One region of the Paraburkholderia sp. PAMB 6770 genome, then DNA from elsewhere that is predicted to be linked to it. Evidence: riboswitches for the same ligand, from Rfam matches in the RefSeq annotation. Region 1 holds a riboswitch; each other region holds the start of a gene.

The links. A riboswitch is a leader RNA that binds a small molecule or an ion and turns the genes downstream of it on or off. The one in region 1 is predicted to bind fluoride.
Region 2: linked by a shared signal. The riboswitch ahead of AC3AP7_RS19150 (hypothetical protein) and the one ahead of crcB (fluoride efflux transporter CrcB) in region 1 are both predicted to bind fluoride.
Region 3: linked by a shared signal. The riboswitch ahead of AC3AP7_RS19280 (respiratory chain complex I subunit 1 family protein) and the one ahead of crcB (fluoride efflux transporter CrcB) in region 1 are both predicted to bind fluoride.
Region 4: linked by a shared signal. The riboswitch ahead of AC3AP7_RS19190 (hypothetical protein) and the one ahead of crcB (fluoride efflux transporter CrcB) in region 1 are both predicted to bind fluoride.

The regions. Positions count from the first base shown of each region.
Region 1 covers NZ_CM173238.1:2,276,492-2,285,697, forward strand. Annotated here, with positions in the region: gene AC3AP7_RS10280 (dihydrofolate reductase family protein) at 1-136, opposite strand, end outside; partial or broken gene AC3AP7_RS10285 (class I SAM-dependent methyltransferase) at 487-690, opposite strand; gene AC3AP7_RS10290 (MFS transporter) at 1,051-2,397, shown strand; gene AC3AP7_RS10295 (hypothetical protein) at 2,588-2,794, opposite strand; gene AC3AP7_RS10300 (hypothetical protein) at 2,778-3,272, shown strand; gene AC3AP7_RS10305 (YbaK/EbsC family protein) at 3,391-3,930, opposite strand; gene AC3AP7_RS10310 (DUF4148 domain-containing protein) at 4,114-4,416, opposite strand; partial or broken gene AC3AP7_RS10315 (fumarylacetoacetate hydrolase) at 4,700-5,137, shown strand; gene crcB (fluoride efflux transporter CrcB) at 5,193-5,585, opposite strand; fluoride riboswitch at 5,647-5,710, opposite strand; gene AC3AP7_RS10325 (DUF1479 domain-containing protein) at 5,789-7,036, opposite strand; gene AC3AP7_RS10330 (cupin domain-containing protein) at 7,132-8,106, shown strand; gene AC3AP7_RS10335 (ABC transporter ATP-binding protein) at 8,269-9,003, opposite strand; gene AC3AP7_RS10340 (branched-chain amino acid ABC transporter ATP-binding protein/permease) at 8,991-9,206, opposite strand, start outside.
Region 2 covers NZ_CM173239.1:347,174-351,278, forward strand. Annotated here, with positions in the region: gene AC3AP7_RS19140 (hypothetical protein) at 290-448, shown strand; gene AC3AP7_RS19145 (DUF190 domain-containing protein) at 776-1,144, shown strand; fluoride riboswitch at 1,812-1,876, shown strand; gene AC3AP7_RS19150 (hypothetical protein) at 2,172-2,510, shown strand; gene AC3AP7_RS19155 (hypothetical protein) at 2,847-3,275, opposite strand; fluoride riboswitch at 3,455-3,515, opposite strand.
Region 3 covers NZ_CM173239.1:371,597-380,802, forward strand. Annotated here, with positions in the region: gene AC3AP7_RS19260 (DUF190 domain-containing protein) at 1-25, shown strand, start outside; gene ppa (inorganic diphosphatase) at 25-561, shown strand; gene eno (phosphopyruvate hydratase) at 650-1,942, shown strand; gene AC3AP7_RS19275 (DUF190 domain-containing protein) at 2,061-2,429, shown strand; fluoride riboswitch at 2,492-2,562, shown strand; gene AC3AP7_RS19280 (respiratory chain complex I subunit 1 family protein) at 2,766-3,713, shown strand; gene AC3AP7_RS19285 (hydrogenase) at 3,718-4,398, shown strand; gene AC3AP7_RS19290 (proton-conducting transporter transmembrane domain-containing protein) at 4,401-5,879, shown strand; gene AC3AP7_RS19295 (hydrogenase large subunit) at 5,876-7,366, shown strand; gene AC3AP7_RS19300 (NADH-quinone oxidoreductase subunit B family protein) at 7,398-8,207, shown strand; gene AC3AP7_RS19305 (proton-conducting transporter transmembrane domain-containing protein) at 8,197-9,206, shown strand, end outside.
Region 4 covers NZ_CM173239.1:354,877-362,370, forward strand. Annotated here, with positions in the region: gene eno (phosphopyruvate hydratase) at 1-408, shown strand, start outside; gene AC3AP7_RS19180 (hypothetical protein) at 476-823, shown strand; gene AC3AP7_RS19185 (MFS transporter) at 849-2,039, shown strand; gene AC3AP7_RS19190 (hypothetical protein) at 2,046-3,341, opposite strand; fluoride riboswitch at 3,410-3,472, opposite strand; gene AC3AP7_RS19195 (dynamin family protein) at 3,808-5,478, shown strand; gene cfa (cyclopropane fatty acyl phospholipid synthase) at 5,579-6,763, opposite strand; gene crcB (fluoride efflux transporter CrcB) at 7,034-7,426, opposite strand.

The DNA.
Region 1 (9,206 bases):
GGAACGTGCGTGTCGGGAACAGCCACTGGTGCAGTTCCATCCCGCCCACGCCGAGCGGATGATCGATGTCCTGATCCGGACCGGCGCCGAATCCGTCCAGCGAAATGGTGAAGCCTGCGACGCGAACACGTGTCATTGTCTGCCTCCGTCTGGATGCCCCGGCAACCGACGGACACCGACGTCCGTCGCAGGGAGCGATTCTGTCGTCACCGCGCGTCGTTTCCGAGCCGCGCCGGTATGACCGTCCGTTTACCGCACCTCGATGAAGGCCGTCAATCCGGATCGATGCGCTTTACCACCCCTGCTTCACCACCCCCGCTTTACCACCCCGTCACGCCCCCGACGCTGCCACGACCGCACAGGGACGGACGCTGACGCCCGACGGCGCGGCGTTCGTGCTGGCGGGTTCGTCTTCGTCGACGCTCGGCGATGCCTGATCCTGCCGTCGCCACGCGTGCGCGCCCCTGCCGCGCGCGTCGTTCGACGCTAGCCCGGTGCGCCCTCCTTGACGAAAGCCAGTCGGCTCCACGTCACGCCCATACGCCGGTTGCCGCGCTGCAACGATTCGGTCTGGAGGTTCAACACGGTTCGCCATCCATGAGCCTTCGCGAGCTCGATGGTCTCTTGCGCCGAAACGTCGAACATCCGCCGGCCCGCCGGAACCGGGCCGTGGCGCAACGACAGGGCCAGCACGGCGCCGTCGGAACGAGCGGCATGATGCACCGATGGTGCTCCGCAAACGCGATGTCCCGCCATTGCCCGATGAGCACGGGCGCGTTCTCCGCGTAGCCTTGCGTGCCGCTCGCAGGAATCGACACCAGCGCCCTCCGGGTATCCGTGTGTCGGCAAGTGTGCCAGAGTGCGGCCGGTCCGGCGCCGCTGCCTGTCCGGGCAGCGCGCGATGCGTAAATCGTCGGCACCGTCGCCGGCGAGCGACACGTCATCGCACGAGCGATGCCATAATCGCAGCTTCGCCGCGTTGACGTAGCCACTGCCCTCATGTTCTCCGTCCCGAAAGCGCTTCTCCCCCCGCTCATCGTCGCGTGCGCGATGTTCATGGAAAGCGTCGACGGAAACGTGATCGTCACCGCGCTGCCCGCCATGGCGCGCGACTTCGGGCGCGATCCCGTCACGCTGAAGATCGCGGTGACGAGCTACGTGGTCGGACTCGGCGTGTTCATCCCCGTGTGCGGCTGGTTCGCGGACCGCTTCGGCGCGCGCTCGGTGTTCCGCACGGCCATCGGCATCTTCGTCGCCGGCTCGCTGCTGTGCGCGGCGTCCGGCTCGCTCGTCACGTTCACGCTTGCGCGCTTCGTGCAGGGCGTCGGCGGTGCGATGATGGTGCCCGTCGGGCGGATCATCATCTTCCGGGTCGTGCCGAAGTCCGAGTTCATCCGCGCGATGAACTACCTGAGCGTGCCGGCCATGCTCGGGCCGGCCGCGGGGCCGCTGCTCGGCGGCTTCATCACGACGTACCTGCACTGGCGGCTGATCTTCTTCATCAACGTGCCGGTGGGGCTGCTCGGCATCTGGCTCACCAACCGCCACATCGCCAACTCGCGCGAGCCGCATCCGGGGCCGCTCGACTGGATCGGCTTCGTGCTGTCGGCCGGCGGCGCGGCGCTGTTCCTGCTGGGCCTGTCGCTGGTGGGCGGCAAGACCGGATCGAACGGCAACGCGCTCGCGCTGTGCGGACTCGGCGCGGTGCTGCTCGCGATCTACGTGCCCTACGCGCTGCGCATCGAGCGGCCGCTGCTCGATCTGCGCTTCCTGCGCGTCGCCACGTATCAGGCGAGCGTGCTCGGCGGTTCGCTGTTTCGCATCGGGCTCGGCGCGCTGCCGTTCCTGCTGCCGCTGCTGCTGCAGGAAGGGCTCGGACGAACGGCGTTCGAGTCGGGCCTGATCACCTGCGCGTCCGCCTTCGGCGGCATGTTCATGCGCACGCTCGCGTCCACGGTGCTGCGCCGCTTCGGCTTTCGCCAGGTGCTGATCGTCAACGCGGCGCTGTCGGGCCTCTCGATCGCGATCTGCGGCACCTTCTTCCCCGGCACGCCGACGTGGTGGATCTGGCTCATCGTGCTGCTCGGCGGCTTTTTCCCGGCGCTGCAGTTCACCAGCCTGAACTCGCTGATCTACGCGGACATCGACAGCCGCGACGTGGGCCGCGCCACGAGCCTCGGCAGCGTCGTGCAGCAGATGTCGCTCGGCCTCGGCGTGACGATCGGCGGAATCGTGCTGCAACTCTCGCAGACGCTGCACGGACATGCCCAGATCGCATGGAGCGATTTCTGGCCCGCGTTCCTCGTGGTCGGCCTGTGCTCGTTCGCCTCGATTCCGGTCACGCGCCGCCTGCCGCCGCAGGCCGGCGACGATATCGCGCGCGGCACGCGCGGCTGAACGCGCCGCGGGCAAGGTGACTGCCCGCGCGGCCATGCGGGTTGCGCGGGTTGCGCGGGTTGCGCGGGTTGCGCGGGTTGCGCGGGTTGCGCGGACATCATACGCACGACAACCACGACAGGCGCTGCGCCGTCCGCCCGATCCCGGCCCGCGACACCGGCACGCGTGCCCGTGCGCGCCGATGCGCGCTCTAGTCCTTCGCGGGACGGCCGGTCTTGACGGTTTCCACCGCCGCGACTGCTGCGAGAAAATCCTCGCTCGACGCACGTTCGAGCAGCAGCAGTCCCGCCCGCAGCACCTCGCTCTTCTTCACTTCGAGCCCTGCCTGCAGGCCTTTCTGCTTCAGCATGGCAATCTTCGCATAGTCGGACTTCGGCATCGTGAAGCTGTCGCGCACGACCTTTTCCTTCTTCAATGCGTCTTTCTTCGGCGCATTCTTTTTCACGGTTTCCTTCTTCACCGCGCCTTTCTTTGCGACGTCCTTTCTCGCGCGAGACGCCTTGCCGTCCGCCGCGACTGGGGCCGGTGCCGCAACGCTCGTCTCCACCGCTGCCGGATCGGCTGCGGCTGCGGCTGCGGCGCGGGGCTTGCGCGCCGGGGTCGCCGTCACGCGCGCGTCGGCTTTCGCCTTTGCGCCCGTCTTTGCGCCCGTCTTTGCGTTCGTCTTTGCGACTGTCTTTGCGTTCGTCTTCGGGGACGCGTCGGCTTTCGCATCGGCCTGGGGCTTCGCTCGGGCCGCAGCCCGGCCGCGCACCGCCTGCGGTGCGGCGGCCGCGGCGTCGGCACCGTCGGCGGACGCGCTCTTCGGAAAATGGAAGGCCTTGCGGGTCGGCTTCCTGACGCCCGGTTCGTTCATCACATGCTCCCTTTCTTAAACGGTATAAACAGTATATACCGTTTTAGGGTGCTCTCCGTGTGGGCGCAGCGCGTCCGCACGCGGCGCGCAACTCCAACCCTGTGATCAGGCGCCGGCCAGAAAACGCACGGCGTCGTTCAGTCCGCCGGCAACGTCAGCGCCGCGACCTCGCAGTTCGCCAGCGCGCGCAGCAACGCCGGGTCGAGCAGCAGTTTCGCGACGCGCACCCCGGCGCCCATCACGACCTGGCGGCGCGCCATCACGGCCGCGTCGACCAGGATGCGCCAGTCGGCCGGCACGCCAAATGCGGTGATCCCGCCAAACTCCATCCCGCTTTGCTCGACCGCCAGCTCGCGCTTCGCGAACGACAGCCGTTGCGCGCCGAGATGCGTCTTCACCGCGCCGTTGATGTCGAGCCGCAGCGCACCGAGCGTGACGATGGCAGCGTACTGCTCGGCCCCGTCTTTCCGATAGCGGATCACAATTGTGTTCGCGCAGTCTTCGAGGCCGAAGCCGTAGCGCGCACTGAAGGCGGCGGTATCCGACGCGTCGTCGCTGACGCTGAAGACCGCGACGCCTTCGGCCGGCAAATGCGCAATCACATGCGCCGGAAGATGATCGCCGAGCGCGCCGGCGGGGATCAGATCGAGCTGCGGGACGGATTCGTGCGAGTGCATGGCGGGCCGGCAATGGAGGACTGCCCGCTATTTTATCGGCTCGTGCGCCAGCGTGCAGCGTGCACGGCGACGCCGCACGGCAACCGGCCGTCGTGGACCGTGCGCGCCGCGCGCGGCGTCGCACGCCACATGACGGACAGGCGGATCATCCGGCGCAGGCGGAGCCGAAGCATGCGCGCACGCTCAGCTGCCCAGTCCCGGCGACAGGGCCGCATCGCCAGATAATCTGCAATCCGAACGATATTTTTCGATCAGACGGGCGCGCGCATCGTCGAGGTCCGGCGAGTAGTTGTCGATTGCGGGCCGATAACCGACCGACTCCAGTTCGGTCAGCTCGCGCATCAGGTCCCGGTGCGTCACCACGCCGTGAGCCGGCGCAAACGGGTACGCGTGGCACTCGGCGGGCGTGAGCGTGGTCGAAGCGAGCGCCGATGCGCTCAGCACCGCCAGCGCGGCGGGCACGATCAATCTGAAGCAGCGTTTCATGAATGTCTTCCTCCAGGGCGTCCCGCTCGCACCGGATCAACGGTGCGAGGCAGTCTGACGCGGGACGGCGGCAGGGGAAAGGTCAGGACTGCGTGGCTAGCGTAGGGGGGCGGGACTGTCGCACACGCGTCGCGCCGGTGAAGATTCTTTTAAGGTCCGCGCGGCATCGACGATGCGCGATAACGGCGGCGGCGCTGCGGCACATCGCACGTTACAGCGTCTGCGCGATCCGGCTCGCAATGCGCGCGATGCCCGTCGCGATGCGCCGCTCCCGACGGCTATCGAGAAAGACAACAACGGCTCGTGCGCGATCGGACCTTTCGTGCAGCTGTTCGACGACGCCTTCACGCTCGACACGGTGCGCGCGGCGAGCGTGTCGCTGCGCATCGAAGGCGCGGACGGCTTCGTGCTCGAAGGCGTGAGCCACATGGCCGAGATCAGTCGCGATCCGCTCGAGCTCGTCAGTCAGACCTGCGGCCCGCATCACCAGTACCCGGACGGCTTCATGCTGTTTCTCGGCACGATGTTCTCGCCGGTCAAGGACCGCGACAGCGAAGGCGGCCGCTTCACGCATCATCTGGGCGACGTCGTGACGATCTCGACGCCGTCGCTCGGCGCGCTCGTCAACACCGTGGGCCTCTCCACCGGGATCGCACCGTGGACCTTCGGCGTACGCGCGCTGTACCGCAGCCTCGCGGCGCGCGGTCTGATCGCCGGCTAGACGCGCCCGCGTGCGGCGCCGCCACGCATGATGCGCATCGCACGCATCACGCGCGCTACGCGAGCGCGACGCGCGCGACCGCGCTCACTGTCGCGATGCCGAGCGTCGTCATCAGCAGCGACGCACCGACATGGACGACGATCTCGCACGCCGCCCAGCCGAAGCGGCCCTGCTGCAGATCGGCCACGACTTCCGCGGAAAACGTCGAGAAAGTCGACAGACCGCCCATCAGCCCGGTGATGACGAACAGCCGCCACGCGCCCGGCAGCTCCGGCAGCCGCGCGAAGAACGCGACCGCGACGCCGATCACATAACCTGCGATGAGATTGGCCGCGAGCGTGCCAGGCGGAAGGTCGGGAAACAGGCCGTTGAGCCGCAATCCGAGCGCCCAGCGCAGCAACGAGCCCAATGCGCCGCCCGTTGCGACAGCAAGAATCGAGAGATACATGACGATGCCCCAGAAAGAAACACGTGCGGCGCGAGCCGCGCACAAAGGCGTGCTCGCGTGACGGGTTGTAGGCATCATCGGCTCGGAACGAGCGGTTAAGGGAGAATGCCATCTCCAGGTGCGGAGTCTATCATTCCGACTCCGTGCGTCAAGGCATTCCGCGCGCCGTGCGCACGGCGCGCGGAACGCCCTGCCCCCTCCCGCTACCGGTCGCAGCCGAGCTGCCGCCGGCCGGCCGCGCTCAGATCCGCTTCGCCCGCGCGGCCGCTGAAGCCGGTTTCGAAGTGATCCGCGGGAAAATCCGGCGGGCTCTCGCCGCTCAGGAAAGCCGGCCACTGACGCTTCAGATAAGCGTCGTTCTTCGCGCAGCCCGGCGCGGCCGCAATGTACATCACGTTGCTGTAGCCGGCGCCGCGATGCGCGTCCTCGACCGCATGAATCACGTCGCTGTGCCAGAACACCGCGTCGCCTGGCTGCATCGGCGGAATCGACGATAGCGCGTCGTGCAGCGGCGCATGCCAGCGCGGACTGATCGACAGCGCGCGGCCGGGCCGCGCGCCGCACAGGTCGTCGTCGGCGACGTCGTCCTGCAGCGCACGCAGCAGCACATAGACCATCGCGTTCGCCATCGGCACCAGTTGCAGCGTGCCGTCGCCCGGACCCTGCGGGGTGAGCGCGGTCCATCCCTGGAAGGTGCGGAACATCGAGCACACGGCGGGCGACGCGATCTCGCGCGCCGCGGGACGATAGGCCGCGTCGAACGCGTCGTAGCGACGCCAGTCGCCGCTGAACACGTGCCGGTAGACGCGCCGGAAGCCGTCGTCGAGCCAGCGCTCGACCGAGCCGCCGTCGCAATGCGCGGACAGTCCGAGCGACGCGGAGCCGGGCGGCCTGCGCCGCAGGCGGTCCGCGTACACGCTCACGCGGTCCGGGTCGAAGTGCGTGCGCCCTTCGCTTTGCCACTTCCACAGGCGGTTCAGGAAGATGCGCGTCAGCGTGAGTTCGGGCGACTGGCGGGCCTCCACCTGCGGCGGCGACCAGTAGATGCCGTAGATCTGCGGCTTGCCGGACGCGAGGTTGCCGAAATAGCGGTCTTCGGCGCGGCGCGCCAGCTTTTCGTCGAGGCGATTGCGGTCGACGTACTGCGCGATCGCGTCGTCCCACGCGGCCGCGCGCGACGCATCGAACACGCCGCGCACGACGCACGCGCCGCGCGTCCTGAGCGCCGCGATCGCCGCGTCGCTCACGCACTGGCCGGCGATGTCCGCATAGGCGATCTCCGGGATCACCGCCTCGCCGCGCTGCCGCTGCGCGACGATGTGCGCCGCCTGGCGACGGATATCGTCCTCGACGTCGCGGAATACCTCGCGATAATGCGGCAGGTTCTGCCGCAACTGGCGCTTCGCGGCGCGAATCGCCGCGGGCAGGTCTTCGATGTGCAAGGCGTCCAACGTCGGTCTCCGGGTGAGTGAAAGTGCCCACAGGTTAGCGCCGCGCGCGCATCCGAAGCGATACAATCCGGACAGCCTTTTTGCGCATTCAGACAATGAAACCCGCGTACGAACACGTGACGATGGACGCCGGCTGCTCGATCCGTGTGTTCCACCGCAAGCTGCCGCGCATTCCGTTCGAGTGGCACCGCCATCCCGAGTACGAGCTGACGCTCACGCTGAACAGCCGCGGCAAGCGCTATATCGGCGATTCGATCGGCCACTACGGGCATCACGACCTCGTGCTCGTGCCGCCGGACTTGCCGCATACGTGGTCGTCGAACCGCTCGATCGACGCGCTCGCGCCGCAGGTGGCTGTCGTCGTCTGGTTCGACGGCGACTGGGCGCGGCGCATCGCCGACTGCTGCGCGGAATACGAGGCGCTGCGCAAGTTGCTGCGGCGCGCCGCGTGCGGGCTCGCGTTCGCGCCCGAGGTGGGCGCGGGGACCGCGCAGCGGCTCGATGCGCTGCTGTCGCCGGCGCCGCGCGCGCGGCTCGGCGCGGCACTCGACCTCCTGTGCGCACTCGCGGACTGCGACGCCACGCCGCTCGCGTCGCCCGCCGCGTTCGACGACGTGCACACCGGGCGGCCGTCCGGGCACGAGCCGGAGCGCATCGACCGCGCGCTCGCCGTGATCGACGCCCGCTTCGCGCAACGCGTCACGCTGCGCGAACTGGCCGAGGCGGCGCGCCTGTCCGAACGCACGCTGAACCGCTACTTCGTGCGGCACCTCGGCGAAAGCGTCGGGCAGTACCTGACGCGCGTGCGGATCGGCCACGCATGCCGGATGCTCGCCGACACGACGTGGCCCGTCTCGGTGATCGCATCGCGCGCCGGCTTCCCGAACGTCGCGAACTTCAACCGGCAATTTCGCGCGCTCAGGCAGACGACGCCGCTTGCATGGCGTCGTGCGTTCGCGGGGGGCGGCGGCGTCGCCGAGGCAGCAACGCCGCTCGACGCGCGGCCGCCGTCGCTGGATGCGCTCGCCGGCGGACCGCACAGGCCGCGACGCAGCGGGCGATCCGTTTGAGCGCCGCGGCCGCATGCTTCATCGACTGCCTGATCGGAACGATCCGCGCGAGCATCGATGCCGCGACGCCCCAGATGCGACGGCTGCTGCATTCGGTCGAGTGGCTGCTCTAGCGGCGTTGCGCACGCACCGCGCCCGCCATTGCCAGCGCCATTGCCAGCGCTATCGAGCCAGGCCCGCTCCGCTGCCGCCCAGATACGCCGCCTGCACGCGGCTGTCCTTCATCAGCGTCTGCGCGGGGCCGCTCAGCGCGATGCGGCCGCTTTCGAGCACGTATGCACGCGACGCGATCTTCAGCGCCTGGCGCGCGTTCTGCTCGACCACGAGAATGGACGTCCCCTCGCGGCTGATCTGCCCGATCATGCCGAAGATCGCGCGCACGAGCTTCGGCGCGAGCCCCATCGACGGCTCGTCGAGCACGACGAGGCGCGGCTTGAGCATCAGCGTGCGCGCGATCGCGAGCATCTGCTGCTCGCCGCCGCTCAGCGTCCCCGCGAGCTGGCTGCGGCGTTCGAGCAGACGCGGAAACGTCTCGTACAGCGCCGTCATGCGCGCGTCGAGCACGGCCGCGTCGCGCCGGATCAGATAGCCGCCGAGCCGCAGGTTCTCCTCGACCGTCAGCGCGCTGAAGATGCGCCGCCCCTCCGGCACGTGCCCGAGCCCGAGCGGCACGATGCGGTGCGCGGGCCAGCCGTTCACGACCTGCCCGTCGAGTGCGATCTCACCGGCGCGCGGCCGGATCAGCCCTGAAATCGCCCGCAGCGTCGTCGTCTTGCCGGCGCCGTTGCTGCCGAGCAGCGCGACGATCTCGCCCTCGCCGACCTCCAGCGAGATGCCGTGCAGCACCTCGACCTTGCCGTAGTTCACGTGCAGATCGCGAATGCTCAGGAGTCCCACAGCGACGCCTCCCCGGCCTTGCCGTCGTCGGCCGTCTCGTCGGTGTCGGCCGTGCCCAGATACGCGTCGATCACGCGCGGATCGGCCTGGATGCGCGCAGGCTCCCCCTCGGCGATGACCACTCCGTGATCCATCACGACGATGCGGTCGGACACGCCCATCACCAGCATCATGTCGTGCTCGATCAGCAGCACCGTCACACC
Region 2 (4,105 bases), on a different replicon from region 1:
GATCGAACGACGAACCGGGTACGTCGGTGATGACAGTCCGTGTGATCCGCCGGTGGCAGGCGTGAGCGGTGTTCATCGTCCTTTCCAGACGGCGAGCGCATGCCTTCCCGAGCGGATTGCCGCCTTTGTCACGATCCGGTCTTTCATTCGGGCAGTCTTCTGCTCACGCAGCGGTGTGCACCGCGGTGCGCGCCTGTGATTTCTCGACATGGCCGTTTGCTCCCGCGCGAGGCGGGATTCCGGAAGAGGGCGGGCTATCCGTGCGTATCGGAGCCATCGAGTCAGACAGGTGACCGTGGTCGAATGGCTGCGTGATAAAACTGGACAGGCCGGAATCGTTGGCGTGGTGTTTGCCGGAATCGCAGAAAAAGGGGGTGACGCCAAGGGGAAGATCATGATGCCGCGCGATTTTCCGGACTTGCAGGTCAGCCTGCCGGGGTGCCGCTGAGGCTGATGATGCAAGGATCGATGCCCTCGTGCGCGGCTGCGAAACACAGGTACCCGCCTGCTTTACACGCGGGCGCCGGTCGAATTCGACACCTTTGGAACAAAGCGCGGTCAGGGATGGACTTCGACGCCATTCCTGTCGACGCCGTCATCGAAATGCTGGCTCGGAGCCGGCCGCTTTTCCCAAATCCTCATGGTGGTGCGCACGCGTACGTTTCGCTGCGTTGCAGCAAGTGATTGGGCTGTTTTCATACGCTAGAATCACTTGAGGGCTCCCGGAGCCGCCATTCTCATGACGGTGTCCTGGTGTCGTTTGAAGGAGGCAGACATGAACGGCTACCAGCTTACGTTCTATACCGAACAGAATCGCCACCACGGCCACCATACGGTCATTGAATGGCTGCTTCACGAAGCAAAGCACCAGGGCATTCACGGTGCAACGGTCATCAATTGCGCGGAGGGAACCGGGCATGCGGGAACTCACCACGCAGCGCACATGCTCAGACTCGACGACCAGCCAGTGCAGATCATCCTCGCTGTCACGGAAGACGAGGCTGACCGTATGCTTGACGCTGTGAAAACGGAGCATGTTCACGTTTTCTATACACGTTCGCCAGTGGAATTCGGTTTGCTTGGTGACGACGGGCGTGATCCTGCCGGGACTCACTCTTCTCTTTTTCACAGGGGGAGGCACTAGTGGAGGGCTACGGCCCGCGTGTGCCGGCCAGCCTCAGTATTTGATACGGAACCTGTGAAGACTTCATCCCTCCGGTGCTGCCGCGGCTTTGCCGTGACGCCTGCCCGCTTGCGGAAGCCGGGGCCGGTGGACCACAAGGATTGTCTGGCGTGTGTCCGATGCTTCACTTCCGATCTGGCTTCTACGACAGCCAATGGGATGTCGGGAGCGTCGGTATCAAGCGTATCCGGTCGTGCCCATTTCGTGCGGTGCGTTCATTTCGGAAGTGAGATCATTGCCTTGTGGGTAGTGGGCGGCAGCTCTGGTAGCAGGGCCGCGCCTCGGTACTTCCCCGCAGCCTGGATGGTCGCGTGAGCGGGATATTGCACCGGCAAGTGTGGCTTCCCGAGACAGATGCTGTGAGGTTCCCTCGGTTTGCTGCCCTTCGGCGGCATCAGGCTGGTCTGGAGTCGTCGTGGTTCAGGGCGGGGTATTCATTGCGCCGCCCTGTTAATCTGGAATGCGAAAGATATGGAATACAGGGCGTTGCCCCCAGCGATGTTTTGTCGCCCGGACAGCGTGCGCTTTCTGCGAGCGTGAGCCACCTTACGGAAGAGGGTGCGCCGCTCTGGCGGAAGCTGCAGGACGACGGATAAACGCTTGCGATTCCCGATACGCAGCGGTATCCTTTCTCACAGGAGATGGCATTCTCCTTAACTGCCGGGTTTGCTGGCTGATGATGCCTACTGTTTGTGCATGCGAGATTCATCTGATCCCACACGACAACAGTAGGTTCGCCATGAAAAAATCCCTCCGTTACTGCCTCGATCGGCTGTTCCGATGTGCAGTATTCGTTTTGCCCCCCTCTCGAACGATGGTTGCACGTACGGTACCGGTTCATCGCGGAAGCAGAAGCGATTGCTACCTACCTCGGGCTGCCGAACGCGATTTCCGTCATCACTGAACGGCTTGTCCGCTGGACAACACGGTGATTGACCCGTGCGTTTGCCCGCGTATGTGCACCATTCCTTTATAACGGGGTGTCAGGATGCAGGTCGAATTGAGCGAAGACCAATATAAGGGCATGCCTGTGCCTCGCCTGTCGAAATCCGCTGCCAATGCAGGGCGTGACAGTAGCACGGTGAAGATTCTCTTGGGCGATATGACCGATACATCAAACCGCGCCGGGCGCGAGAATGCGCCGGAATCCTGGGAGTCTGCATTGCGCCAGCTGGGGCACGTAAGCATTTTCGCGTTCGCAACGGGGGAATTCATGCTGATAGGGCCGGGGGGAGAGCGTGTGCGGGGCGATTCTCTTGCCGGTGCGCTGGAGGAAATGCTGTGTCGTCTGGGCTTCAGGGCTGGAGGCGTGGACGAGACGCGCTGATATCAGCCGATGCGGGCTGCCTGATTCAAAGAACGTCCCGGACTGCCGGATACTTTGGGCGCACGTCCGCACGTTCTCGCAGTTGCCCGATCGTCTGACCGGGCACACGGTCCTGTGAGCGGCGGGAAGTGCGCGCCGGGCAAACGCAGCGCTTGCCTGATCCGGCCACCGGATCAGGGCACGCCCTGTTCTGCGTGCCGCGGTCGCGCGGCATGAAATGATGGTCGGCCGTCTCGCCAGGGCGCGGGGTTGCATGCCGGGCATCGCCGGTGCGTAACACCTTCGGAGGCACCGTGGCGAAACGTCCGGTGACCGCGGCCAAACCTGGCAGTCCAGCTACTGCCGGATCTGACTCAACGTGTGCAGCACGCCCCCCAGGTCCTCAATCGTATCCACGGCAATTGCCGCGGTGAAACGCGGCCCAACTGCGGATGCCCAGAAGCCTTTGATAGTTACATCATTATCAGCGAGGCGCCGTATGATCAGTGCAGTCAGATTTTGCCGCTCGGGACCCTCGATCCTGACCACATGCAATCGGTGATCAGGATCGAATCCAGCATCACGGGCTGCATTTTTTGCTCTGTTGTCGGTCCCGGGGGCAATGAGGACACTTCCATGTGCGCGATCCAGTGTATCGAAGCGTGCGAGCACCAGCGTGAGGTCTGCGCCGGCGCGCCCAAGCGCTTCGAGTTTGTTGGCCAGTATGGATGGCTGCACACCGATTTCGGCGCGCCAGGCGTCGAGCGTTTCGACCGTGAACTCCATGTCTGTCTCCCACGCGCGCGACCGCTCGCTTTAACGACTGGACGGCTATGCCGTCAATATACAGTCGATGAGCGACCAGGCCGGGCCGCACGATCCCGTTAAAACGAGCTCGCTTCGCACGATCCTTTCCGGATTAAGGCCGGAGCTCAGCTCGTGCTCCGCCCCGTTTCCAGACATGCTGGCGAGCAGGCATCATCAGCCCGGACGGGCGATTGGGAGAATGCCATCTCCATACGGTCAGTGTAGTGCCCCGGATAACCTATGGCAACGCGACGCCCGGTTGGGTAGATCGGGCGGAGGCGGCGGCCGATCATGGGGAAAGAACAGGAACCATCCCCCGACCTGGTAATCGCAGTGAAAGGCCTTGTATCAATCCACGGCCGCCATCGTCGTACACGCACATGCGAGATCGTGCTTCCCACTGTTCTCCCGATTTGACCGACGGTTGCCCACTGTCGTCTCTACCGGGGCGCGCTTTCCGCCTGGCGCTAACTGCCTGCGTCGTATGCTCGTCTGCGACGATTCTCCGGTCGCAGAGCGCATCTGATTTGCGTGGCGTTCGCTACGTGTTGCGCCTGTATTGCGGTGATGTTTGCGTTCTGCACGAAGGACGTCCTGTGCCGGCGCGCGCGGCCAGCGACGGGCGCGAGATGGTTGAAGTCCAGTGCGGGAAAGCTGAGACTTCGACCGTTATCGTTCATTTCTGCTCGCCCCCTGGCCACCGGCACAACCGTTGTGATGCCATCCGGCATCGCATGTGTGCCTTCGGAGCGACTCGGGGAGACGACGCAACAGCGCTGAGGCATTCGGGCGGGCATCATCGGTCGGTG
Region 3 (9,206 bases), on a different replicon from region 1:
GTTAGGCGCTGAGGGAGGCACGTGATGAACTTCAACGACATTCCCGCCGGCGAGAACGCGCCGCTCGACGTCAACGCGATCATTGAAATTCCTGCCCAAAGCGAACCGGTGAAGTACGAGGCGGACAAAAAATATGGATTGCTAAGGGTTGACCGGATCATGGGGGCCGGGATGCGCTACCCGCAGAACTATGGCTTCATTCCGGGAACGCTTGCGCGCGACGGCGATCCGCTCGACATCATCGTGATCACGCCGTTTCCGCTGTCATCCCTCGCGCTGATTCAATGCCGCCCGGTCGGTTTGCTGAACATGACCGACCAGGCAGGGCCTGACGAGAAGGTGATTGCAGTGCCTGTCGATTGCGTGTGTGCCGAGACCCGCCATATCCGCGAATTGTCCGACGTCACGGCGCACACGCTGGACCAGATTCAGTTCTTCTTTGAAAACTACAAGAAGCTCGAGGCCGGGAAGTGGGTCCGGTTCGAGGGCTGGGCCAATACCGACGCGGCCCACGACGCGATCCGGCGCGCTAGCAATGCATTTTCCGAAGCGCATGTGTGAGACGGGCCCCCGCTGGCCGTCACTATTGCAACACGCCTGACCGTTTCGCGTTCCGGGCGCGACGGCCAGGTGCACCGGGAGAACGACGATGGGTACATCCGCATTGATTGAAAGCGTTGTTGGCGACGAGATTCTGGATTCCAGGGGCAACCCGACGGTGGCGGTGACCGTGACGTTGTCGAACGGCGTGGCCGCGACGGCAGCGGTCCCGTCGGGCGCGTCGACCGGGGAGTTCGAGGCCGTCGAATTGCGCGATCACGATCCGCACCGCTTCGGGGGAAAAGGGGTGCTGAAGGCAGTCGAACACGTCGACAAGGACATCGCGTGGGTGCTGAGCGGGATGCGCGTTGACGACCAGCGTGCGATCGACGAAAAGCTGATCGAAGCTGACGGCACCGAGTTCAAGAGCCGGCTCGGCGCCAATGCGATCCTGGGAGCATCACTCGCGTGCGCGAAGGCTGGGGCGCGGAATAGCGGACTTCCGCTGTTTCGCTATCTCGGTGGAAGCAACGTCCACGTGCTCCCCGTCCCGATGTTCAACGTGCTCAACGGCGGCAAGCACGGGCACGACGGGCCCGATATCCAGGAGTTCAAGCTCGTGCCGCTGGGTGCGCCCACGTTTCGCGAAGCGTTGCGCTATGGTGCCGAAACGTACCACGCGCTGGGCGCCGTCCTCGCGGAGGCCGGAGCGTCGACCAACGTGGGCGACGAGGGCGGCTACGTCCCTCGATTGCCGTCAAACGCCGCGGCGATGGAAGTCATCATGCGAGCGATCGAGCGGGCGGGCTACCGCCCCGGCGAGGACATCGCGATCGGGCTCGATCCGGCAGCGAGTTCTTTCTACGAAGGCGGCCGGTATCACCTGAGCCGCGACGGTCTCGCGCTTACCTCGCAGGAGATGATCGCTTACTGGAGCGATTGGCTCGACCGCTATCCGCTGGTGTCGCTGGAAGATCCGCTTGCCGACACGGACTGGTCGGGATTTGCCGCATTGACCGATGCACTGGGCAAGCGGGTGCAGGTCGTCGGCGATGACCTGTTCGTGACCAACCGCAGGTTTCTGCAGCGCGGTATCGACGAGGGCTGCTGCAACAGCATTCTGATCAAGCTGAACCAGATCGGGACAGTGACGGAAACGCTCGATACCGCCCAGCTTGCGCTGTCGGCCCGCTACACGTGCCTCGTTTCGCACCGTTCGGGCGAGACCGAAGACACCAGTATCGCGGATCTCGCGGTCGCGCTCGGGTGCGGACAGATCAAATCCGGCGCACCGGCACGCGGCGAGCGCGTGGCGAAATACAACCGGCTGCTGGCGATCGAGAGACTACTGGGCGAACGGGCCCGGTACGCCGGTTCGGCGGTGTTCCAGCGATACGGGTAACCCGCACGGCGCCTGCTCCGCGCATTCCTTTCATGGACTAGAATAGTTTTGCGGGCGGGGCGTCCGCGGAACGGTTACGTTTGTAGCCTTGTTCTGGTGTCGTTTGACGGAGGATGAAATGAACGGCTACCAGCTTACTTTTTACACCGGGCAGAATCGCCGCCAAGGCCATCAGACCGTCTGCGAATGGCTGCTGCACGAGGCAAAGCAACTGGGCATCCACGGTGCCACGGTGATCACGTGCGCAGAGGGGACGGGGCATGCGGGCGCACATCACGCGGCCCACATGCTCAGTCTCTCGGACCAGCCCGTCCAGATCATCCTCGCGGTGACGGATGAGGAGGCGGAGCGGATGCTCGATCTCGTGAGGTCCGGACACGTTCACGTGTTCTATACGCGCTCGCCGATTGAATTCGGACTCATTGGCGTGGATGAGCAGACTGAGCGGACGAAACATTTTCCGCTCTTTGGACGACGATCGCATTAGGAGGCATATTTCGCGGCTGCATGCGACCTTGCATGTATTGGCGCGTTTCCTATACTCGTAGTCAAATTTGTGGAGATGGCATTCTCCCTGAACCGCCGCGTGTTCTCCTGCGGCTGATGATGCCTACCAGTCCCCGGGCGCCGGGGCCGGTAGGTATTATTGGCCGGCTCGCCTTCACGAGCATCCCGGGCATTGTGTGCCTGAAAATGTGAATAACATGGGATGCAACGGCGAGTGGCCATGGCATAACTTCATCCGTCCTGTGCTTCGGTGCACCGCTGGTTGCGCCGTGCCGCGCGCGCCGGCGTTCGGGCGGGCGCGTGCCGGAGTCCGGCGATGACCGCGCGCGCCATCGTGCTGCAGATCGCGCAGGTGATGAGTGTTCTTGCGCTCGCCCCGCTGCTGCAGGGGGTGATCCTGCAATGGGAGGAGCGCGTTCAGCGCTGCCGGGGACCGGGCATCCTGCAACCCTATCGGGATTTGCGCAAGCTGTTTTGCAAGCAGCTTGTGGTGCCGCATTCGGCGTCGTGGATCTACTGGTGTGCACCGGTTGTCGCGTTCACCTGCATGATGACGGTGCCGATCCTGATCCCGGTTCTGACTGATTTTCCGCTGCCATTATCGGATATGGGCGACATCCTCGGCGGCGGTCTGATCCTGACGCTCGGGTCGTTTGCGATCATGCTCGCCGGGCTCGATTCGGGCAGCGCGTATGGCGGCATGGGTTCGAGCCGGTCCGTGATGCTCGGCATCCTTGCCGAGCCGACACTGATTCTCGTTCTGGTGGGCATTACACTGCTCGCCAAATCGATGCTGCCTTTCGTCGTCAACCATCTGCTGGTGCAGCAGCCGTCGCTCTACTGGAGTCCGGCACACCTGTTTCTCGTCTTCGCGTTCTTCGTGCTGCTGCTGGTCGAGACGGACCGCCTGCCGATCCATTCGAGTACGCACATCGAGATCTACATGATCGAGGAGGCACGGATACTCGAGTACTCGGGGCCGCTGCTCGCGCTATTGAAGTGGGCGTCGATGATGAAGCAGTTCATCCTCTACACGATTTTCTGCAACGTGCTGACGTTGCCATGGGGGCTTTCCCGGCACGGTACGGCACTCGGCGCGGCCGCCGCGGCCGCGGGCCTGCTCGCGCGGATGCTGGTCGTCGCACTCGTCGTCGTGCTGGTCGAAACGGGGCAGTCGCGGCTGCGATTCTTCCGTTACCAGGAGCCGCTTGCGGCGTCATTCATGCTCGCCGTGCTCGCGATCGCGGCCAACCAGCTCCGGTGAACCCATGCTGCTCGCTCATCTCAGTCCGCTCGCCGCATCGCTCTTCAGCCTTCTGGCGATCGGCAGCCTGCTGCTTGCGTTCGTGATGCTCGGCTCACGCTGGCTCAGGGACTATCTGATCGCCTTCACCGTCGAGTCATGGCTGATTGCCGCGCTGTCAGGCGCGGTCGGTTACTACGGGCACTATCACGAACTCTACCTGGTCGCGGCATTGACGGTTCTGTTTCGCGGCATGGTACTGCCGTACCTGATCTGGCGCATCATCGCGCGTCTTGCGGTCGAGCGCGAACTGCACGTGATCCTGCAGCCGGGTTCCAGTCTCGTGCTCGGTGCGCTACTCGTGCTGTTCGCGTTCGTCGTGTCGAACCGCCTCGGCGACGCACTGGGACTGGGCGGAACGGTAGTCGTGCTGGCGCTGACCGTGATGCTGTCGATGAAACTGATCGGCTTTCTGATGCTGGCGGTGCGCCAGGAGGCAATCAGCCAGGTACTCGGGCTGCTGATTCTCGAAAACGGCATCTTTCTCGGTTCGCAGATTCTCGTGCCGGGCATGCCGCTGCTGATCGAACTGGTGCTGCTGTTCGATCTGCTGGTGATCGTCGTGAGCTTCGGTGTCCTCGTGCGTTATCTGGTCGCGCACGTCGGCAGTACAAGCAGCCGTGAACTGCGGCGTCTCGTGGGGTGAACATGATGGAATGCGGGCTGGTTGTCATGCTCGGCGCCCCGCTCGTCGCCGCGGCCGTTTCGGCAGCGTGCCGGCGTCGCCGGATCGCGGAGTTCGCGAACCTTGCCGCGGCCCTGGCGTGCGTCGCGGCGGCGCTCTGGCTGGCCGCGCATGCCGGCGTGACACGGACCTTCGTGCAGGGTTACGTGGTGTTCGACGCGCTCGGTGCGTGGATGCTGGTTTGCACGTGCGTTGTCTATCTGCTTGCCTCGATCTACGCGGTGGGATACATGCGCCTGCTCACCGACGAGGAGGCCCGCCTGCCGCGTTTCTATACGCTGTTCGCGCTGTTTGCCGCCACGATGATCTACGCCCCGCTAATGAACAATATCGGCGTGTACTGGATCGCGATCGAACTCACCACGCTCGTCAGCACTTTCCTCGTCGGATTCGAGCGCGGCGAAGAGTCGATCGAGGCGGCGTGGAAATACATCATCGTGGTGTCCGCCGGCATCAGTCTCGCCCTGCTCGGAACCGTACTGTTCTACTGGGCCGGCAGCCTCGTTCTCGGTCCGACGTACGACATGACATGGGCGACGCTGCGCGCGGCCGCGCCGCACATGAATCCGGCGCTTACCCAGACCGCGTTCCTGCTGTTACTGGTCGGCTATGGCACCAAGGCCGGCCTCGCGCCGATGCATACGTGGCTGCCCGACGCGCACAGCGAAGGCCCGGCATCGGTGTCCGCAATGCTCTCCGGCGCGCTGCTGAATACGGCGATGCTCGGCATAGCCCGTTTCCTGACTATCACGGACGCCGTCAACCACTCGTTGTTGGCGCGCACCGTACTGGTTGCGTTCGGCGCATTCTCGCTGCTGGTCGCAGCGCTTTTTATTGTCCGGCAGGAGGGGATCAAGCGCCTGATGGCCTATTCGAGCATCGAGCACATGGGCGTGCTCGCGCTCGGGTTCGGGTTTGGCGGCCCGCTGGCGATTGCGGCGACGCTCTATCACATGCTCAATCACTCGCTGAACAAATCGCTGATGTTTTTCGGCGCAGGCAACGTGATGCGGGTGTACGGCACCAAGGATATCGGCGCAATCCGCGCGGTGTGGTCCCGGTTTCCCGTGACGGGCGCGCTCTGGCTGGCAGGCGCGGTCGCGATCACCGGTGCGCCACCCTTCGGACTCTTCCTGAGCGAGGTAACGCTGATGCGCGCCGGTTTCGCGACCCCCAATGCATGGGCGGTGATCGTGTTGCTCGTGCTGCTGATCGTGATCTTCGTCGGCTTTCTGAATCACTTCCGCACGATGTATCTGGCGACGCCACCGGCGACGCCCGCTTCAGTGCCCGGCGAAACGCGCCGCGCGGCGAGTGTCTGGATGACCTTGCCGATGTGGCTTGCGCTCGTACCGGTTTTCGTGTTCGGGATCTGGTGGCCGCAGGGTCTGTGGCATTTCTTCTCGAACGTGGCGGCTGATCTCGGTGGAGGGGCCCGGTGAGGAACTGCGAATACGAAACCGTCCGGCGCGACGAGCTGCCGTCGCGCGCGCGGCAACTGCTGGCCATGGGGGGCCGGATGCAGGCCGTCTATGCGTGGTATCCGACGTCTTCGCACGCGCAGTTGCGCTACGTCGCCACGCTGCCGGGCAAGCGGCGATTCACGGGCTGGTCGGTCGACGTCGGCGGGGAGGCGGTGCCGAGTCTGGCGGCAATCTGCCCGTTGCTGGGCTGGCACGAACGTGAGGTGATGGAGATGAGCGGGGTGATGTTCTCCGGGCATCCCGAATCCGAGCGGCTGGTGACCGCTTTTTTGCCACACGCGCCGAGGGGGCCGCTCGAACCGTCCGCCCAGGCGGGCGAAAGCAGGGCAGCGAGGCTGCCCGCCCCTGTCTTGCCGAGCGTCTCCGGCAAGCACGTCCAGCTGCTTCCCTTTGGCCCCGTGCGGGCCGACGTGGTCGAGTCCGCGCAGTTCATCTTCTACTACATGGGCGAGGGCATTCTTTACTACCACCCGAACCTCTTTCTCAAACATCGCGGGATGGAAAAGCAGTTCGAGGAGATGGCCACCGGTTCGGGGACGCTGCTCGCGGAGCGGGTCGCCGGCACCGGCAGCGTGGCGCATGCACTCGCTTTCGCGCAGGCGCTGGAGGACGCAGCGGGCTGCGACATATCCCGCAGCGCGCGCTGGTACCGGGTGATTGCGGCGGAGCTCGAACGGATCTACAACCATCTGCACTATCTCGGGCACCTGTGCCACACGACCACACTGAAGGTCGGCGAGACGCAAGGCAAGCTGCTCGAAGAACTGGCCAGGCAGATGAACGCGCGCGCGAGCGGCAGCCGTTTTCTGCGCGGTGTCATCTGGCCGGGCGGCGTTCGCCGGGCGCTCGATATGGATGCAGTGGCAGAGGGGATCGCGTCGCTCAAGCCGCAGATCGAACAGTACGTCGACCTGCTCGAACGCACGTCCAGTCACCTCGACCGGTTGATCTCGACGGGCGTGCTCAGCCAGCAGCTCGCCTTCGATCAGGGGGCAACCGGGCCGGTGGAGCGAGCGTCCGGGATCGATCGCGATCTGCGCCGCGATCACGCATACGCCGCTTACCACGTCCTGAAGCCGGCTGTGGCGATCGCGCACGAAGGCGACGCGTGCGCGCGCATGCGGGTCCGGGTCGCGGAACTGCGCGCGAGTATCGGCCTGCTGGAGGAGGCGATCGGGCAGGGTGCCCCCGATGATGGCGCGCTGCACGTCGCGTGCGTGCCCGGTGCTGGCGCTGAAGGGCTGGGCTGGGCCGAATCGCCGCGCGGCACGCTGCTGTACGCCGTTCATCTGGACGCTGCCGGCAGGCTTGCGCGCGTCAAGATCAAGTCGCCGTCCTTCTCGAACTGGCGGGTGTTTCCGTCGACGGTGCACGACAGCAACATGATGGACTACGCAATCAACGAAGCGAGCTTCGGCCTGACGGTTTCGGGCTGTGCACGCTAGCGTGCGAGCCGCGCGAAAGGGAGAACGACCGATGTCACTATGGACCTGGTTCGGTTTGCGGGAGGGCGCCGCCAGCACTGACTGGCCATTGGCTGGTGATGCGCACGGCCAGCAAGGGGTGCTGGGCATGCCCCGTTACGACCCCACGCGATGTATTCCCGATTGCGATGCGTGCGCGCAGGCATGCGTCACGCACGCAATCAGTTTTCCGAGCGAAGGGGCGACGTCGGGGCGGGCGCAGGTGGACTGGGGGCGCTGTATCGTTTGCCAGCGCTGCACGCAGGTGTGCCCGACGGGCGCGTTCACGGAATCAGCGGATTGGGCCATGGGCGTAAGCGAGCGCGCCGACCTGATCTGGGATGACGCGCCGGGTAGGCGCGCGGTCCGCGGGACCGTCGCGCGAGAGCGCCGGCCATTCCGCCGCAGCCTTCATATTCGTCACGTCGACGCTGGCTCGTGCAACGGCTGCGAATCGGAACTGCAAGCGCTGAATAACCCGTTCTATAACCTGCATCGTCTCGGCATTTTTTTCACGCCGTCTCCCCGTTTTGCCGATGTGCTGCTCGTCACGGGCACGGTTTCGAAGGCAATGCGAGGGCCGCTGCTGGAAACCTGGGAGGCGATGCCGGCCCCCCGCTGGGTCGTCGCTACCGGCACCTGTGCCGTCTCGGGCGGCGTGACAGCCGGCAACTACGCATCCGGTAACGGCCTCGACGGCGTGCTGCCCGTCGATATTTATCTGCCCGGCTGCCCGCCGAATCCGGCCGCATTGATCCATGCGCTGCTGATGATTGTCGGGCGCGTGCCTCAACGGGTGCGGGGAGGGATCATTGAGCGCTAATCTTCTGTTGGGGATCGCGGCATTCTCGTGGGCCTTCGCGGCCGTTCTCGCGATGGTGCGCCCGTTGCAGGGCGTCGCCCGGGCGTTGCTTGTGGCTGGCTGCGTCCTCGCGATGCTCGCATGCGTTGTCGTATTGCCGGACAGTACTACGCCCGTGGTTCTGCCGGTGGCGATTGCCGGGCAGCCGGTGAGTTTCGCGCTCGAACCGGCGGGTCTCTGGCTGATGGGATTCGGGCTTTTGCCGGCTGCCTGCGCATGCTGGCTAGGTTCGCCCGTGGCGAGCCGCCCGGGTCGCTGGCGTGCGGGGGCGGCGCTGAGCCTGCTCGGCGCGCTCGGCGTATTCGGCCTGCAGGATGGCGTCTCGTTGCTGGTCGCATGGGAGGCAATGAGCCTCGGCGGTGCGCTCATGCTGATGGGCGAGTTCGGCGACCAGACCGAGGGGAGGCCGATATTGCTGATGCTTGCGCTGCTCGAAGTGGGCGCAGTCGCACTCGTGTTTGCGATCCTGCTGCTCGGCCGTGCCGCCGGACAAACCGGCTTCGCCGGTTTTGTCGGGCATGCCACGAGCTCGGGCGGATGGGTGTCCTGGCTTGGAGGACTCGCGCTGTTGATCGGCTTTGGTGCCAAGCTCGGACTGATCCCTTTCTACGAATGGTTTCCCCGTGCATATTCGAGTGGCAGCGGTGCGAGCGGCGCGCTGTTCTCGGGTGTCGTGCTGAATGCGGCGTATTGTGCGCTCAGCCGCGGCTGGAACAGCTGGTTTGACCTGTCCGTGAACGGGAACACGGCGTTTGGGCTCGGCGTCATCGCGATTGCGATCGGCGTGACGAGCGCGGTGCTCGCGGTGCTCTTCGCGTTCCAGCAGGACGACTGGCGTGCGCTGCTCGCTTATTCGTCCGCTGAAAATGCTTCCGTGGCGGTGGCCATGCTCGGGGTCACGCAACTGTTTCGCGCCGATCACCTCGCCAGCCTGGCCGGATTGGCCTGGACGGTTGCGCT
Region 4 (7,494 bases), on a different replicon from region 1:
TGGGATGGCTATGCAAGGCTGACACGCGAGCTAGGGTGTCGTGTGCAGATAACCGGGGACGATCTGTTCGCCAGCAATCGCGCATTCCTGGTACGTGGAGTCGCGCAGCAATGCTGCAATGCAGTGGTCATCAAGCCCAACCAGGTCGGAACCATCACCGAAACCCTCAACACTGCCCGAATGGCGCTAGCTGCAGGATACGGGTGTACGGTGGCACCCCGATCGGGGGAGACGGAAGATACCAGCATCGCCGATATGGCCGTCGCGCTGAACTGCGGCCAGATCAAGGCAGGAGCGCCAGCGCGCGGTGAGCGTGTGGCGAAATACAACCGTTTGCTGACGATCGAGCGGATGCTGGGTGAGCGGGCCCGATACGCAGGTTCGGCGGCGTTCCGTCGGTACAGGTGAGTTTCGCCACGGCGGAACAGATAACGGCAAGGCGAATACCTGCGCGCGACATGGACGGAGGGATGGCATGGGACCCGACCGGAAACGAAGCGGGACGGGGCAACTCATACTCGCGGCTTACGCACTGATCGGTACTGAGGTGCTGTCATGGGTGCTCTCGCTGATCCTCAATGCGCTGCACCTTGACGTATCTCCATTGTGGTTCGTCCTGTTCGGTGCACTGACGATGCCGATGATCATGTCCTGGCTGGCGCAGGATTCAGCGCGTGCCTATGCGATGGCCGTATCCCGGCGATTCCTTGGCTTCGAGGGTGAGCCACCGCGCATCGTGTCGGTTTCGAGTGAATGTCCGAAGCGCTGGCTGGTTTTGCTGTATATCCGCATGCATCCGGAACTGCTACGGAAAAAGACGTGAATCGACCTCGGGGAGGGACTCAATCGTGAGGATCCTTTCTGGCTACCTCGCCGCGCGCCAGGCAATGCGCTTCGTTTTGCTGGTCGGTGTACTCAGTTTTTTCGCCGATTTTACCTACGAGGGTGCACGGAGTGTCCTTGGGCCATGGCTTGGACTGATGGGGGCCTCGGCGACCGTCATCGGCGTCGTTGTGGGATTCGGAGAACTGCTCGGCTACGGGCTACGTGTCGTTTCCGGGCGACTCGCGGATACGACGCGTCGCTTCTGGCCGATCACGATCTTCGGGTATGTCGTCCAGATGACGGCCGTTCCGTTGCTTGCCCTCGTGCATAGCTGGCATAGCGCCGCGTGCCTTATCGTATGCGAGCGCATCGGCAAGGCGATCCGAAATCCGCCGAGGGACGTCATGCTCGCTGGCGCCGGAAAGTCGATCGGCGGGTATGGCTGGGCTTTCGGCATTCATGAGGCACTCGACCAACTTGGAGCGATGGTCGGCCCACTCGTCGTTGCCGGGGTGATCGCAATCCGTGGAAACTATCGCCTTGCTTTTGCCGTACTCGCGATCCCGGCCATCATCAACCTGGGTCTCGTCGTGCTGGCGAGCGTGTCATTTCCCCAGCCGCAGGGCCTGGATACAACAGCAGACGAGCCGCTTTCCGCAGGCGGGTGGACACGCAGCTACTGGATGTATCTCGCGGGTGCCGGACTCGTCGCGGCAGGATTTGCCGATTATCCGTTGATTGCGTACCACTGGTCTCGTTACCACGTCGTCCCTGTCGACGCAGTACCGATGCTGTATGCGGGAGCGATGGCCGTCAGCGGCGGAGCTTCGCTTGTGCTTGGCCGGTTGTTCGACCGCTTCGGCTTTCGCGTGATTACGTTGCTGACCGTGGTATCCGCTGTGTTTGCCCCCTTGGTGTTTCTCAGTCACCGGATCGAGCTCGCGGCACTTGGCGCAGCACTATGGGGCATGGGAATGGGAGTCCACGAGTCGATTATTCCCGCGGCCGTCATCCCCATGGTCGGGAAAGCGCGCAGGGCGTCCGCGTTCGGGACGTTCACGGCCGTTTACGGTGCATGCTGGTTCGCTGGAAGTGCGGTGACCGGCTGGCTGTATGACCATTCGGTGGTGGCGGCCATGACGTTTTGCGTTGCAGCGCAGTGGTTGGCCGTCCCCGTGTTTATCTGGGTAGGAAGGCGTCAGCGTGTCAGCTAGCGCAGATCAGGCCTGTTTATCGGACGTGGCCTCGGGAGGCGTGTTATGGCCTCTCGTGTATGCCGCGCTGGTGCCGTGTGGACGAAGACTCCTGTGTAGCGCCTGTATGAAACTCGCTTCGGTCTGCGGACTGGATGCGTGGATGAGCGCCTCTGCAAGATGTTTCAGGCAAAGGTCTGCGGTTGTCGAACGGATAGCCTCGCGCGGCACGCGCGCAATCTTGCCAACGAGGGCGGCCAGTGCTTTGCGCGCAGCGATGTCTTCGGCGTGACAGCCGGGGCAGGGAGGGTTCTTCGGAATTTCGTTCGCGCGTACGTCTGACGCCTCCAGCCCGGGCGCGCCTGCATGCGTATCGAACCAGCGTATTTTGCTGCGCTTCCGGTGCTGGGGCGGCGTCGCGTTGGCCGATGCGCGTACCCGGCTCGCGGGAAGCACAGCGTGCAGATAATGCGAAAACGCAGCGTCCTGCAGGCGAGTATCCGGGTGAGCGATGCATAGCAGCAGATGTCTGCGACAGGTGGGTAAGGCAATCCAGCCGGGTTGTTCAAGCCTTACGTTGTCGGCCGCCGCATTCAGCCAACGGTCTCTGGCCGTTGCAGTTGCATTGCAAACCGGACAGGCTGGAATGGCCGTTCGTACCGGTTTGCTCACGGATTCGAGGGGATAAAGCAGGCGGCATACTGCGCGGTTGCGTGTGTCAGGATCTGCTGTCGCGGATGCGCGAAGTACCTCGGATGTCGCACGGGCCTTTGTTCGCAGCAGTCTTAGCAGGCGTCCGCGCAATGGCGGCTCGGTGCGATTGACCAGTGCGTGCAAATGGAAAAGACACAGGGCGGGGACATGACGGGCAGACTTCGCATGTCCGAGATTGCCGAGCACACGGGCAAGCACTTTCCCTTCGATTCTGTGAAAGTATCCACATGCGGGACATCGGGTACGCGCGCCAAACAGGATGTCCTGGATCAATTCGTCCTGCAGGCTGGTGCGTCCGAATAGCGTACGAAGCTGCTCTCGAGCCTCGAGAAGGCGCTTTTCGACGATCTCCGATGCATGACTGCCGAGTGACGTGACGAATTCACGATGGGTTTCGCAGAAGCCCATGCTTGTTGCAATACTTCCGACCTGGGCGCGTCGTGCACGGGTATCGCGCATGAGGCGGTCGAAATAGCGGGCGTCGACGTCTTCAACCTGCCGGCAAATCAAACAGTCCGGCGGGATGGAGTCGATCCGATGCCGGGTACTGGCACACGCACGGGTTTCCAGGGCGGCAACGCATTCAGAGGGCGGGGGATTGGATTGCATTGGCGTCGGATTCGAAGGATTGATCGAACTGGACGCGGATGTCGGCGACACAGCCTACGCCCGTTCCAGGGTTCGTAGGCACCATCAGCCGTAGGGGCGGTTTGAGGAGGGATGCCATCTCCTGTACGTAGTCTATCGCCCCCGATCTCGTCGCACAACAAGTGCGTTCTGGTGCAACGGGTCGAGGGCAACGGCCGCCTGTGCACATTGCTGCGCTCATCGCGGAGCGATACACTGATTGGGCATGGCCCGAGACGGCATTGTCCTGTATTGCCCATTGGGGCTGACCAGACCCGCTGACCTGTGCTCAGCGGCTTCGACGCGAGCACAGTTGTTCCCTCGCCCGGACACGCAGGCCGTTCGGTGGCGCGAGCCGTCATGTGACCGGGCCAGCCGTATCGCCTGCATGTCGATGCGGGTGCATGTACGAATGCACCCGTCCCGTGGCGGTTGCCGAGGAGGGAAAGTGGACCTGCGGGAATACGAGAACGCGAAGTTTCATCTCGCCGGCATACTGCGCCCGCTCCTTGATGAAACAAAATCGTTGCCGGACAAGACCGGCGATCAGATCCGGGCGTGCTTTGTCGGTCTGGCGGAAGATCGCTTCAATCTGGCGGTCGTGGGCCGCTTCGGACGCGGAAAGAGTTCGCTGATGAATGCGATCATCGGAACGGAGCGGCTGCCGACCGGGATATTGCCGCTGACATCCGTCATCACGACAGTGATGTATGGCAGTAGCGAGAAGGTGATTCTTCGGTATGACGGGCGGCACCTGCCAACGGAAATCGCCGTTGATGAACTGCCCGACTACATCACGCAACAGAAGAATCCGGGTAATGTCCGAAACGTCCGGACAGCCGAAGTGCATCTACCGGCAGAAATCCTGCGACGGGGATTTCACTTCATTGATACGCCGGGCCTGGGGTCGGCGGTTGAGGCAAACACGCGCACGACGGAATCGTTTCTCCCGGAAGCCGATGCATTGGTAATCGTCACAAGCTACGATAGTCCGTTGTCGGAGGAAGAGTTTGCCATTCTGCAGATGGCTGCGCGGTATGGTCGACGGGTCTTCATGGTGCTCAACAAGCAGGACACCGTGACGGAGGCGCAACGGAGAGAGGGGCTGCAGTATGTGAATGAGCAACTGCTCCGTGTTCTTGGGCCGCATGCCGGTTCTGCATTTTCCGTGTCGGCGCGTGATGGGCTTGCCGCGAAGCTGGGTGACAACCCACACGAATTGGAGTCGAGCGGCTTAAGCTATCTCGAGGATGAGCTGCTACGTTTTCTGGTCAACGAAAAGCTTCGTGCGTTCCTGGCGAGCTTCTGCGAACGGATTCTGGATCTCACGCGCCTGCATCCCGAGTCCACGGCATTTTCTTCCGCGGCGTCGGAGATCCAGCAGTTCAAGAGCAGGCTTGCGCCGGAAGGGGGACACGCCGGTCGTACGCCATTATCGAAGGGAGCGAATACGGCGACCGGGACCGGCTCACTGGATGGGCTCGCGCCGTGTGAGATCTGCGAGCGTATTCAGTCGGTCAGCTTCGATTTCCTGTGCCGATATCAATACGAGTTAAGTGTCAGCGCCGAGGCACAGATCCGCCACGCAAAGGCACGCGGGTTGTGTGTTACGCATGCACGCCAGCTCGCGGCATTATCTGTGCCGAGAGGTGTCGCGGTCGGATACCCCACGCTTCTGGATCAGCTATCGGAAACGCTCAGGCGTTCCGCCTCGGGCGCGCGTTTCGGAGCAACGCTTGTTCACCGCGACGTGCTTCCCTGTCGCGCCGACTGCGCGTTGTGCGTACTGTGCGAACAGACCCTGGCCGGCGTCGTTACGGAGATTGCCAGCCGGTTGCATGAGGATCCCCAGCATGCCGTCGACCTGCTATCGGGAATCTGCATGCTGCATCTGCCCGCTCTGGTCGCTGCGCTGTCCGACCCGGCTCTGGTCGAACGGGTATTGACGAGAGAGTCGACAATCCTGCTGCGTCTGGCAGAGGATCTGCGGCGCTATGCCACGAAGCATGATGCGATCCGCAGGCAACTCGCCAGTCATGAAGAGAACGAGGCGGTTGACCGGTCGTTGAAAATGATCGCGGGTCTGGACAACGTGCATGTCCATGAAGGTGGCGATTGACGCTTGCGGATCGATCACGCAAATGCCGGGCGCTCGTTCTGCCCGGATCACGTTGCAGGTCATTTCGTCGAGCGAGTTATAACGCCGTACGGGACGGCGCTCATCGGAGGCCGAGCGAGTGCGGTGCCGGGCGCTGGTATCCGCCTGGAACGCCATTCTTTGAGAAGACCCATTGCCATAACTGTGCCTCCCTCGCGCGAAACAGGCCCGCGCAGGAAAGGAGATAGTAGCGCCACATCCGATAGAATCGCGCGCCTAGTCGGGTTTCGAATCTGGGCCATGCAGCTTCGAAGTTCTGGTGCCACGCCATCAGTGTCCGATCATAATCGGCACCGAAATTGTGCAGATCCTCCGTGATGAAAAGGCTGTCAGCGGCTTCGCCGATCTGGTCGAGGCTGGGTAGTTCCCCGTTGGGGAAGATGTAGCGGTCGATCCAGGGATCGGGCGCCGCCTGACGACGATTCTTCCCGATTGTATGCAGCAGGAACAGGCCATCGTCGGAAAGGCATCGATGCGCGACTTCCATGTAGGTGCGGTAATTTTTCATACCTACGTGCTCGAACATACCAACGCTGGCGATCCGGTCAAAGCGCTCGTCAAGCGTGCGATAGTCCTGAAGGCGGAACTCGAGCGGCAACCCCCGGTAACGCTGCGTTGCCCACTGTACCTGCTCCCGTGAGATCGTCACGCCAACGCATTTCACGCCGTAGTATTCGGCGGCAAAGCCCATCAGGCTGCCCCAGCCGCACCCTATGTCGAGAAGACGCATGCCTGGGCGAAGTTGCAGTTTCCGGCAGATCAGATCCAGTTTGTCTTCCTGGGCGCTATCAAGCGTCTGTGCGCCGTTTGACCAGAAGGCGCAGGTATAGGTCATGCGACGATCCAGCATTCCGGCATAGAAGTCGTTGCCTATGTCGTAGTGCCGCTCTCCCACCTGCCAGGCGCGTCTTGCCGATTGCCTGTTCGTCAGTCTTGCGCGCAGCGCATGAAGAATCAGGGTACCAGGTCGCACCTCATTTTCGAGTCGAGCACGCATGATCCGGGAGAAGAACTGATCGAGGTGATCACATTCCCAGCGTCCATCGACATACGCTTCTCCAAGCCCAAGGCTGCCTCGCGCCAATACGTGCTGTGGGACCCGCCGATCTTTCAGGTGAATGTCCCACGGCCGGGTTCCGCCTATCATCACGTCGGCGCGAGCAAGTAATTCCTCGGCAAACCTGTAAGCGGCCTTGTGGTACCTGATGGATTTCTCTGTCTGGTCCGTGGCATCTGTCGTTGGCATTCGCTGCTCCGTGTTTCGTCGTCGTGCTCTACAGGATTCAGGCTCCGGCAAATATCCACGGGAAATGGCTACGCCGGGGATGGGGCATGCCTTGTGGTACGAGGCAACGCCATAACGGTTCGTGCGCGCGATTTCGCCGGATAGTGCCCGTCAGGTGGATCGATTGAAGCCGAAGTACCCACGCTGGATGAGCGTGTGGGAGGTGGTGATGTGGTAGAACCGTTGCGGTAGTCGAACCGGTGCCGGGCGATCGCGCGCCGCTACTCCGCCTCAGGCGAACGCCATTCGCGCGACGGTGTTGACCGTCGCGATTCCGAGAATGGTCATGATCACCGAAGCGGACACGTGAATGAGAATTTCACCCGCAGCCCAGCCGAACCGCCCCTGCTGCAGGTCGGCGACCACTTCCGCGGAGAATGTCGAAAAAGTCGACAAACCACCCATGAGTCCCGTGATCACAAACAGACGCCATTCACCGGGAATCTCAGGCAGTCGCGAAAAGAATGCGACGGCAACGCCGATGATATAGCCGGCGATGATGTTGGCAGCGAGTGTGCCGAGGGGAAGATCGGGGAAAAGGCCGTTGAGACGAAGGCCGAGAACCCAGCGGAACAAGGACCCGAGTGCGCCCCCGATGGCAACCGCAAGAACCGATAGATACATACTGAATGCCCCGATAGCAAAAGACGGGATCGACAGAGTACGGGCTGTCATCTCGACAACCCTCACAA